2 regions of the Klebsiella sp. NPDC088457 genome follow, and region 2 is predicted to be linked to the other one. Evidence: predicted binding sites of a transcription regulator. Region 2 holds the regulator's gene; the other holds the start of a gene.

Region 1 (5,274 bases), on a different contig from region 2:
AATGCGAGGCGGAAACGGGCAATGTCATCGGGAAACTTATTCAACAGTAAGAACAGCTGCTGATAAAGCGCCGGAAGATGGTTCTCTTTACGACGAGCGGTATTGGTGGTCAGCGATGAGACCGCCGCCGAAACAAACTGATTCAGCAGCACACGCCCGGTACGTTCCCGAGAGTTATCCCGCACCAGCAAAATCACCATCAGCGCCAGGAAACAGCCGACGATCTGTCCCAGCGCACTATCGAGAAACTGGCTGAACTGAAACTGCATTGGGTTGTCCAGCACCAGAATATTGATGGTACCTGCCAACGCCCCCATCGATCCCAGCCGGCGCTTCTGGACTTCAATCCCAATGAAGAATGCCATCACCGCCAGACTAATACACAGCAGCAGCATACTTTGCTGCGTCGCGGGCATGATCACGAGGAAAAACAACGCCCCCAGCGGTAGGGCTACCAGCATCCCGTAGAGGAAATCCAGCGCCACCATTCGCGGGTTCGGTAGGCGCATCGCCAGCGCGGTCACCACGGCGATCATCACCATCGCCCCGCTGCCGGAGGTCCAGCCGGTCCACAGCCAGAATAACGTACCGAGGATGCAGGAGATGGAGGTGCGCCAGAAGTTGACCATCGCATGATGACGTTCGGCGGACCCCGCTTTGATCACCACTTCATCCTGCAGAACGTCATCTTCAATCCGGCTGATTTTGGTATTGCCAACCACACCGCGTTTCAACAGCAGATAGCGCGTCGCCGCACCTACCCAGCTGTAGATCGTCACCGGCGTGTTGTGCTCCCCTTTCCAGGTCAGAAAGCGGCGCACCCTCTTCAGCTGCCGGTGGACGTCCTGCACGCTCTCAACCGGTTCGGCAAACAGCTCGCGATAATCATCGGTCACAATTTCCGGGCGTGAATTCTGGATTAAATAGGTTTCACAGGCCTGAGTAATCAGCGTCAGGGAGAGGGTGTTAATGGCCTTCAGGCGGCGGTTAACCTTTGCCCACCGCGACGACTCCATAATCAGGTTGCCGCGCATGCCTTCCAGGGCGCTAGTCCGGCGTACCAGCGCTCCCCATGCTTTGTCGACCACCTCGCTGTCGCCGTGCGCAATGCACAGTTGCATCAAGCGATATTGATCAATCAACAGGTTATCCAGCTCGAGATCGATCTCTTTTTTAATCGAACGCGGGGAAAAAAGCAGGTCCGCCACAATGGCGCTGACGATCCCCACCACAATCTCGCTGCAGCGCTCAACGGCAAACTGCGGCGCCAGCATCGGCTCGCTGTTGATGGTAATGACAATGATCAGCGCAGTGTAGCCCGCCAGGCCCCAGGCGTAGGAGTTTTCGACGCGCACCAGCGAGGAGATCCAGGTGCAAAACCCCGCCCACAGACAGCATACCAGCATCATCAACAGCGGCGCGCGAATCATCAGAATGATAATCGTCAGCGCAGCAATACAGCCGATAAAGGTTCCGACGATACGTAGCATCCCGCGATAGCGGATGGCGCCAGAATAGGGTTCTCCCCCGGCGGCGAATGCCGGACCGGCGGCAACGATAGCCGCCGTCAGCACCGCCCAGCGCGGGGTTTCCAGTTGAAAGTGGAAGCCGACGAATAACGCCAGCACCACCGCACACGCTAATTTAATGGCGAAGCGGAGGTGCCGGGGAGCAATGGTGAAGATCCCCATGGCGATTAACCAAACTCACGCAGGCGCATCGCCAGTTTCTGGAAAAAGTTCGCCTGGCGGGTATCACGATCCTCTTTACCGGTAATGACCACCGTCGCCGTCGTGCCCGATGGCCACAGGTTGCCCTGCTGCTGATCGAGACGAATACGCACCGGAACGCGCTGCGCCAGACGCACCCATTCGAGGTTAGAGTCCACGGAGGCCATCCCTTTGGCATCGCTGCTGCTGCTGGCGTTGGTCACCCCGGCGGCAATGCTGTCGACCGTACCTTTAATCGTGCGGCTGCTTCCCAGCGGGGTGATTTCCGCACGGTAGCCCTGGCGCACGCCTTCCAGCTTAGTCTCTTCGAGGTAGGCAATCACGTAGAAGGTGTTCTGTTTCACCAGCGCCACCGCCGTCGAACCGCGGGTAATAAATTCGCCGCTGTAAACGTTGAGGTTGGTCACCCAGCCATCGGCCGGCGCGCGGATAACCGTACGTTCAAGATCGAGTTTCGCCAGATCGCGGGTTGCCACCGCTTTTGCCAGCTGATGCTCCACCGTTTGTAATACGTTGTTGGCCTGGTCTATCTCCTCACGGGACATCGCCTGTATGCCAAGCCGGTTACGACGCCCGGCCTCGGTACGCTTTTCCTGCGCCAGGGTCTGGTAGTAAGCCACGTCGGCCTGAGCCTCTTCGAGGGCTTTCTGATAACGCGGCTGATCAATCACGAACAAAACCTGGTCTTTCTTAACCAGCTGGTTATCCTTGACGTCGACCTGCGTAATCAGCCCTGACACATCCGGCGCGATCGCCACGATATCGGCGCTAAAGCGTGCGTCACGCGTCCAGGGCGACGCGGTGTAATACACCCATGCGCGAAAAATCGCGACAAATGCCAGGATAACCAGTATCACAGTGATTGCGGTACGGAAGATATTTCTTGTTAGTGTTTTCACATCAACCTCAAACGAACAAACGCGATATCAGATAAAAAAGGCAGCAATATAACGCGGTATTAAAAAGTGCAGGGTGCCAGACAAAATCATAGATGCCGGTAGGAACCAGCAGGCGATGCACCAGCCAGAAAATAGCCAGTGAAATGAGCAACTCAAAGAAGATCGGCGGAAACGACAAGCCGAAAATCACGATGACAGGAAACAGACTCATGATGACCTTGATAAGAAGCGTACAGGTGGTAAGCGTAAAACGTTTATTATTTAGCTAACAATATAGTAACGTAACAATTGCAGCATGATCTATATTATGTGATCTAAATCACTTTTAAGTCAGAGTGAACAATGGAACGACTAAAACGCATGTCCGTTTTTGCCAAAGTGGTTGAACTGGGTTCATTTACCGCTACGGCCCACCAGCTCCAGATGAGCGTTTCTTCGATCAGTCAGACCATCTCCAAACTGGAAGATGAACTCCAGGTGAAGCTGCTCAACCGCAGCACCCGCAGCCTTGGCTTAACGGAAGCCGGTAAGATTTATTACCAGGGCTGCCGCCGGATGCTGTTCGAAGCCCAGGACGTCCATGAGCAGCTGTACGCGTTTAACAATACGCCCATCGGCACGCTGCGCGTCGGCTGCTCTTCAACTATGGCGCAAAATGTCCTCGCCCACATTACCGCCAGCATGCTGAAAGAATACCCCGGGCTCTCGGTCAATCTGGTCACCGGTATTCCGGCGCCGGATCTCATTGCCGATGGCCTGGACGTGGTGATCCGCGTCGGCGCATTGCAGGACTCCAGCCTCTTTTCACGCCGTCTCGGCTCGATGCCGATGGTGCTGTGTGCGGCGAAGAGCTATTTGCAGCAGGCGGGGTGCCCGGAAAAGCCCGCGGATCTCGCCAGCCATTCGTGGCTGGAGTACAGCGTACGCCCCGACAATGAGTTTGAAATTATCGCCCCGGAAGGGATTTCAACCAAACTGATCCCCCAGGGCCGCTTTGTCACCAACGATCCCATGACGCTGGTACGCTGGCTGACCGCAGGGGTCGGGGTTGCTTACGTTCCGCTGATGTGGGCGATCGAAGAGATCAACCGCGGTGAGCTGGAGATCTTGCTGCCAAGCTACCAGTCCGATCCGCGTCCGGTGTACGCGCTGTATACCGAAAAGGACAAGCTACCGTTGAAGGTACAGGTCTGTATTAACTCGCTGACGGAGTATTTTGTCGAAGTGGCGAAGATTTACCAGGGAATGCACGGCCGCGGGATCGCCCGCTAACGACGAAGCCAGGGAGCGGGTGAAAAACAGGTGCGCCTCCGCAGGCTGCGGAAGCGCATTCAGGACGATCAGGCGGTGCCGCCGACGGTGAGATTATCCACTTTCAGCGTCGGCTGGCCAACGCCGACCGGTACGCTCTGGCCCTCTTTACCACACACGCCGACGCCGCTATCCAGCTTCAGGTCGTTACCTACCATCGAAATCTGCTGCATCGCTTCAATCCCGGAACCGATCAGGGTCGCGCCTTTGACGGCCTTCGTCACTTTGCCTTTTTCGATCAGGTAAGCTTCGGAGGTCGAGAACACAAACTTACCGGAGGTGATATCAACCTGACCACCGCCGAAGTTGGGGGCATAAATACCGTAATCAACCGATTCGATAATCTCCTGCGGCGTGGATTTACCTGCCAGCATATAGGTATTGGTCATCCGCGGCATCGGCAGATGGGCGTAAGACTCGCGGCGGCCGTTGCCGGTCGGGGCGACGCCCATCAAGCGGGCATTAAGTTTGTCCTGCATATAGCCTTTCAGGATGCCGTTTTCGATCAATACGTTATATTGCCCCGGCGTCCCTTCGTCATCCACCGCCAGCGAGCCGCGGCGATGGGCAATGGTGCCATCATCCACCACGGTGCACAGCTCTGAGGCCACCAGCTCCCCCATATGACCGCTGAACACCGACGTGCCGCGACGGTTAAAGTCACCTTCCAGGCCGTGCCCGACCGCTTCATGCAGCAAAACGCCAGGCCAGCCCGCGCCAAGAACCACCGGCAGCATCCCGGCCGGCGCCGCGACGGCGGTCAGATTCACCAGCGCCATCCGCACCGCTTCTTTCGCCCAGGCATCAGCACGGACTTCTCCTTCCTCGGAAGCCAGGAAGTAGTCATAGCCAAAACGACCGCCGCCGCCGCTGGAGCCGCGCTCACGCTTGCCATTGTCTTCCACCAGCACGCTGACGGACAGGCGGACCAGCGGGCGAACGTCCGCCGCCAGCGTGCCATCGGTCGCCGCGACCAGGATCAGTTCATAGACGCCGCTCAGGCTGGCAGACACTTCCTGCACGCGGTTGTCGGCGGCGCGGGCCGCTTTATCGACGCGACGCAGAATATCCAGCTTCTCTTCGCGGCTCATGCTCTGCAGCGGGTCGATACTGGTATACAGAGAGCCGTATTCCACCGCCCCCAGGGTACGGACTTTGCCATCACCGCTGTCGCGCACGATGGTACGCGCCGCCTGCGCGCTCTGTTCCAGCGCCAGCAGGCTAATTTGGTCCGCATAGGCGAAACCGGTTTTCTCTCCGCTCACCGCGCGGACGCCAACACCCTGGTCAATATTGTACGAACCATCTTTAATGATGCTGTCTTCCAGAACCCA
Region 2 (5,274 bases):
CAGCTTTTGTACTTCTTCGGGCTGATGCAGGCTGACGGAGATATGTTCCTGAAGATCCAGCGCCACCTGAAACGCCCGCAGCAGGCGTTTGTGGTCATTGTGTTGATTTGCCGCCAGCATATGCATCTGCTGATAGCACTGGGTGATCAGGTCCACGACCTTCTGCTGGCGGATGAGCAGCGGCGGCAGCGAGGTGGCCGGATCGATATGCTGAGTCAACAGGCTGTATTTGGCTTCGCAGTAGTTGGCCAGCTCGCGATAGAGCAGGCTTAGCGATTCACGTAGCGGCTGTTCGCGCCAAAGCCAGAACCAAAACCAGTTAAACAGGCCGTACCACAACGTGCCGAGAGCATAGATCAGCAGCGGCTCCCAGACAGGCATATTCCCGGCAAGGCTCAGAGTGAAGATCGCGGCAATCAGCGAGGCGGGCAAGAGTCTGGCGTGCAGGGAGCTGATTTCTGCCGTGACGCCAAGGAGTAGCGCCAGGCCGCTGAGAATTAACGGTAACGGGATATCCTGCTGCAGCAGCAGCTGGACGACCAGACTACAGCCGGCAAACAGGGAGCCGCCGACGATCAGGCGTTTAAAAAAGCGCTTATGCGGCGTGTCCAGACCGGCGACGTTGCAACAGGCAGGCACCAGCGAGAACAGCAGACCCTGTTGTAAATGACCGAGCAGGAGTCCGATTGCGACAGGCAAGCACAGCACCAGCGTTTGCCGCAGTGCATAGTTGACTTCCGGGTGGTAAATCAGCCTGCGCCACATCGAGGGGAAACAAAAACGGCGTATTGTGGGTACAACACGCCGTTTTATCGACTTAACGGGTACCGTAAACGACGATGGTTTTACCGTGCGCAGAGATCAGATTCTGATCTTCCAGCATCTTCAGAATACGGCCAACGGTTTCACGGGAACAGCCCACGATCTGACCGATTTCCTGACGGGTAATTTTAATTTGCATCCCGTCCGGGTGGGTCATGGCGTCCGGTTGTTTCGCCAGGTTCAGCAGCGTCTGAGCGATACGGCCGGTAACGTCGAGGAAGGCGAGGTTACCCACTTTTTCTGAGGTTACCTGCAGACGACGAGCCATCTGCGATGACAGACGCATCAGAATATCCGGGTTTACCTGGATCAGCTGACGGAATTTTTTGTAGGAGATTTCGGCCACTTCACATGCGGTTTTCGCACGTACCCAGGCGCTACGCTCCTGGCCTTCTTCAAACAAGCCTAATTCACCGATGAAATCGCCCTGGTTGAGGTAAGAGAGGATCATCTCTTTACCCTCTTCATCCTTGATGAGCACAGCCACAGAGCCTTTGACGATGTAGTACAACGTTTCTGCTTTTTCACCCTGGTGGATCAGCGTGCTTTTAGATGGGTACTTATGAATATGGCAATGAGACAAGAACCATTCGAGGGTAGGGTCTGTTTGCGGTTTGCCAAGCACCATGCGCGGTTATCCTCTGTTATAAGCTATCTCCGGGTGCCGACACTACACGGCATCCGGGCATGCAATCGTATTGTTTCCCTATGCCTGGGAAACGGCTGGTGAGTTTTCTTCAGCCTGTAATGTGAACTCCTCTGCATACATGCAGTACATCAATGTAATACTGTAGCATCCCGACTGTTTTAGCATAGCTTTCGCCGCATGTCTCCTGGTGTCTCGCTTCAGCATGACGCAGGTCGCCTTCCGTTGCGAGAATTGTTATGTGCGCGTAATCTGTCAGGAAAATTGCAACCTTGGAGTTAAATTTTATGCAAGCTCGTGTGAAATGGGTTGAAGGGTTAACCTTCATCGGAGAGTCCGCGTCAGGCCACCAGGTTCTGATGGACGGCAACTCCGGGGATAAAGCGCCAAGCCCGATGGAGATGGTGCTGATGGCGGCGGGCGGATGCAGCGCGATCGATGTCGTGTCGATTTTGCAGAAAGGGCGTCACAATGTGAGCAACTGTGAAGTGAAGCTGACGTCTGAACGCCGGGAAGAGGCGCCGCGCCTGTTTACCCATATCAACATGCATTTTATCGTCACCGGAAATGAGCTGAAAGAGGCGGCCGTCGCTCGTGCGGTGGACCTGTCGGCGGAGAAATACTGCTCGGTGGCGCTGATGCTGCAAAAAACGGTGAATATCACCCACACCTATGAAGTGGTGGAAGGCTAAGCAGCCTTTCCCGGAGAGCGGCGCAAACGCCTTATCCGGGAGCCGTGAGTGAAGAACGAAAACCCCGCTTAGCGCCAGGCGCCCGGGGTCTTTTAACGTGGTTAACTGATTTTCTTCCCTTCCATCAGCCGTTCGACCAGCGGCGCCATGATGAGCTCCATTGCCAGCCCCATCTTTCCGCCCGGCACCACCAGCGTATTGATATGCGAGATAAACGACCCCTGCAGCATCGCTAACAGCCACGGGAAATCGATATCCTGCAGATTGCGGAAATGAATCACCACAAAGCTTTCATCCAGCGACGGGATGCCTTTCGCCGCAAACGGGTTGGAAGTATCGACGGTGGGGACGCGCTGGAAGTTGATATGGGTACGCGAGAACTGCGGGGTGATGAAGTTGATATAGTCTTCCATCGAACGCACCACGGAGTCCATCACCGCTTCACGGGAATGGCCGCGTTCGCTGGTATCGCGGATCAGCTTCTGAATCCACTCCAGATTGACGATCGGCACTACGCCGACCAGCAGGTCGACATGCTGTGCCACGTTGTGCTGCGGCGTTACCACGCCACCGTGCAGGCCCTCATAAAACAGGACATCGGTAGGTTCCGGTAGCGGCTGCCATGGCGTAAACGTACCTGGCACCTGATTCCACGGCACCGCTTCATCATAGGTATGCAGATATTTCCGCGACTGGCCGGTGCCGTTGCGCCCGTATTCGAGAAAGGTATTTTCGAGCAGGCTGAAGTCGTTCGCTTCCGGACCGAAATAGCTGATGTGCTTTCCCTGATCGCGCGCTTTGCGGATCGCCATGTCCATTTCCGGGCGGGTATAGCGATGAAAGCTATCGCCTTCTACTTCGGCGGCGCGCAGGTTCAGCTGCGCGAAGATTTTACGAAAGGCGAGGCTGGTGGTCGTGGTTCCCGCGCCGCTGGAGCCTGTGACGGCAATCACCGGATGTTTGGCAGACATAACAACTCCCAGATTAAACGATGGTGTGGCGCCGCCTTAGCCGTGAAACTGCTTGCGGGGCATGATGTTGACCGTCTCGTGCAGTTCTGACCACACCAGCACGGCTTCTCCGCTTCTCAATTGTTGTTTGACGCCGGCGACTTTATCCGCCAGCGAGCGTTCATGTTCACCATAATCGGTGCCTTCGCGCAACACAAAGCTTTCGATCAGGTTATCCAGCGTTTCGGGATCCAGATCGTGCCAGGGAATAATCATTTTTGTGCTCCTAACCAACGGGTTAACCAGTCCGGAATCCGTTTTTCCAGCCACATTTCCGGCTTGCGTAGCGTGCCGCCGACAAACCCGACGTGGCCGCCTTGCTCCGTCAGCTGATATTCCACATTAGCCGGCAGCCGTTCCTGCGGCGGGATGGAGTGGTGATCCATAAAAGGATCGTCCTTGGCGTGAATGATCAGCGTCGGCCTGGTGATATCGCTTAAGCGCGGCATCGCACTGCACTGGCGGTAGTAGTCCAGCGCATCCGCAAAACCGTGAATTTTGGCGGTAATCATATCGTCAAACTCACGGATACGGCGCATGCCTTTAAGCTGACGTAAATCAACCGGCAGTGAGCCAGGATACGCCTTTAGCTTACGCGCGGCGTTGGCCTTTAGCAGGTTAAGCAGGTAGCGCTGATAGACCCGGGAGAAGCCCTTATCCATATGGTAGCTGCAGGCTTCCAGCATGAAGGGGGCCGATACGATCACCGCCGCATCGAGCGGAACGTTATCCCCTTCTTTGGCCAGCAGGCAGCCCAGCATATTCCCCCCCAGCGAATAACCGACCGCGGCGGTAGGGACGACGCCGAACTCGCGGCGCAGCCAGTGCAGGAACCAGGTGCCATCCTCGGTTTCGCCTGAATGATAGATGCGGTTGTTACGGTTAGGTTCGCCGCTACAGCCGCGAAAATGCATGACCACGCCGAGCCAGCCGCGCTGCATCGCCGCATGAATAAGGCCGTGGGCATACGGGCTATGCAAGCTGCCTTCCAGACCATGAAACACGACCAGCCGCGGTTTGTGCTGCGCCTGAACGGGGTTTTCGCTCCACGCCAGATCGACAAAATCACCGTCCGGCAGCTCGAGACGCTGCCAGTGCGGCGTGAAGCCTAGCTTACGGCGGATCAGGCGTGGCAGCATGGTTTGCAGATGACGATTGCCCACGCCGCGCATCGGGTGAAACTCGCGCGAATCATCGGCGGGGGGAGTCATTTCTGTAGGGGTGATTTCAACCATAGCACCAGAGCAATTAAGAAACTTGAGAACATTATACCGCGCATGAAGTGCGCAGGTTAGACGATATGTGGTCTTGTCGCCAGCGCTATAGGTTACACGAAATTGAGCCGGGTGATGACTGGCGTGCGCGCTGTCAGTAATTAACGCCGCCGGGAGTCTACAGGTTGCGGGTCGCTCTGCCGGGAGAGATCAAACCTGTACTGTCGAAAGCGATCTCCTGCAGTTTGCAAAAAATGCCACCGCGTTTTCATCAGGTGACCACGTTGATTAGCCGCCAGTTGCCACGCCTGTATTGCGCTTATCAGGGCGATAACGCCCTGCAGGCTATGGCGGAGAACCGCGCCGGAGAAACAGCCATCTGACGAAAGATGGCTGCGCGATGGGCTTAAAACATGCTGTTACCGCTGGCCGTTTTTTCCGGAACGGTCTGGATAACGTCCCAGTGCTCAACGATCTTGTTTTGCGCATCGAGGCGGAAAATATCGATTATCGCGCGGGTCACTCCCGGCTCGCGACCGGTGGAGGCAACGTGCAGAACCACATAGTCGCCGTCGACAATCACCCGCTTAATTTCGCTATGGGAGTTCGGGAACTTATCTTTCAGAAAGGCGATAAACTGGCGAAAGCCTTCGGGCCCGTTCTGCGCACCGGGGTTGTGCTGGATATACTCCTTGCCGAGGTAGGTTTTAGCGGCATCAAAGTCTTTATCGTTCAGCGCCTTATTATAAAAAGCGATGACATTTTCTTTATTCTTTAATTCACTCCCGGTGTAGGCGGCAAAGGCGGTATGGCTCAGGGCGCAAAGGAGTGAGAGGGAGATAAGCGTTTTTTTGACCATGGCAATTCCTCTTCGCAGATGAGTGGCGGTC

What was found. The regulator CRP, encoded in region 2, controls carbon source genes, mostly activating them, when cyclic AMP is high. The targets are predictions, from matches to a motif close to ATGTGANNNNNNTCACAT.
Region 1: the regulator CRP is predicted to act here: its motif matches at 2,937-2,954, upstream of aaeR (HTH-type transcriptional activator AaeR).

The regions. Positions count from the first base shown of each region.
Region 1 covers NZ_JBJDNH010000028.1:48,553-53,826, forward strand. Annotated here, with positions in the region: gene aaeB (p-hydroxybenzoic acid efflux pump subunit AaeB) at 1-1,691, opposite strand, end outside; gene aaeA (p-hydroxybenzoic acid efflux pump subunit AaeA) at 1,697-2,629, opposite strand; gene aaeX (p-hydroxybenzoic acid efflux pump operon protein AaeX) at 2,637-2,840, opposite strand; gene aaeR (HTH-type transcriptional activator AaeR) at 2,972-3,901, shown strand; gene tldD (metalloprotease TldD) at 3,970-5,274, opposite strand, start outside.
Region 2 covers NZ_JBJDNH010000019.1:39,739-45,012, reverse strand. Annotated here, with positions in the region: gene ACI2JR_RS13910 (YccS/YhfK family putative transporter) at 1-765, opposite strand, end outside; gene crp (cAMP-activated global transcriptional regulator CRP) at 818-1,450, opposite strand; gene ACI2JR_RS13900 (OsmC family protein) at 1,756-2,160, shown strand; gene ACI2JR_RS13895 (phosphoribulokinase) at 2,262-3,131, opposite strand; gene ACI2JR_RS13890 (YheU family protein) at 3,168-3,386, opposite strand; gene ACI2JR_RS13885 (hydrolase) at 3,383-4,342, opposite strand; gene ACI2JR_RS13880 (hypothetical protein) at 4,570-4,767, shown strand; gene ACI2JR_RS13875 (nuclear transport factor 2 family protein) at 4,791-5,243, opposite strand.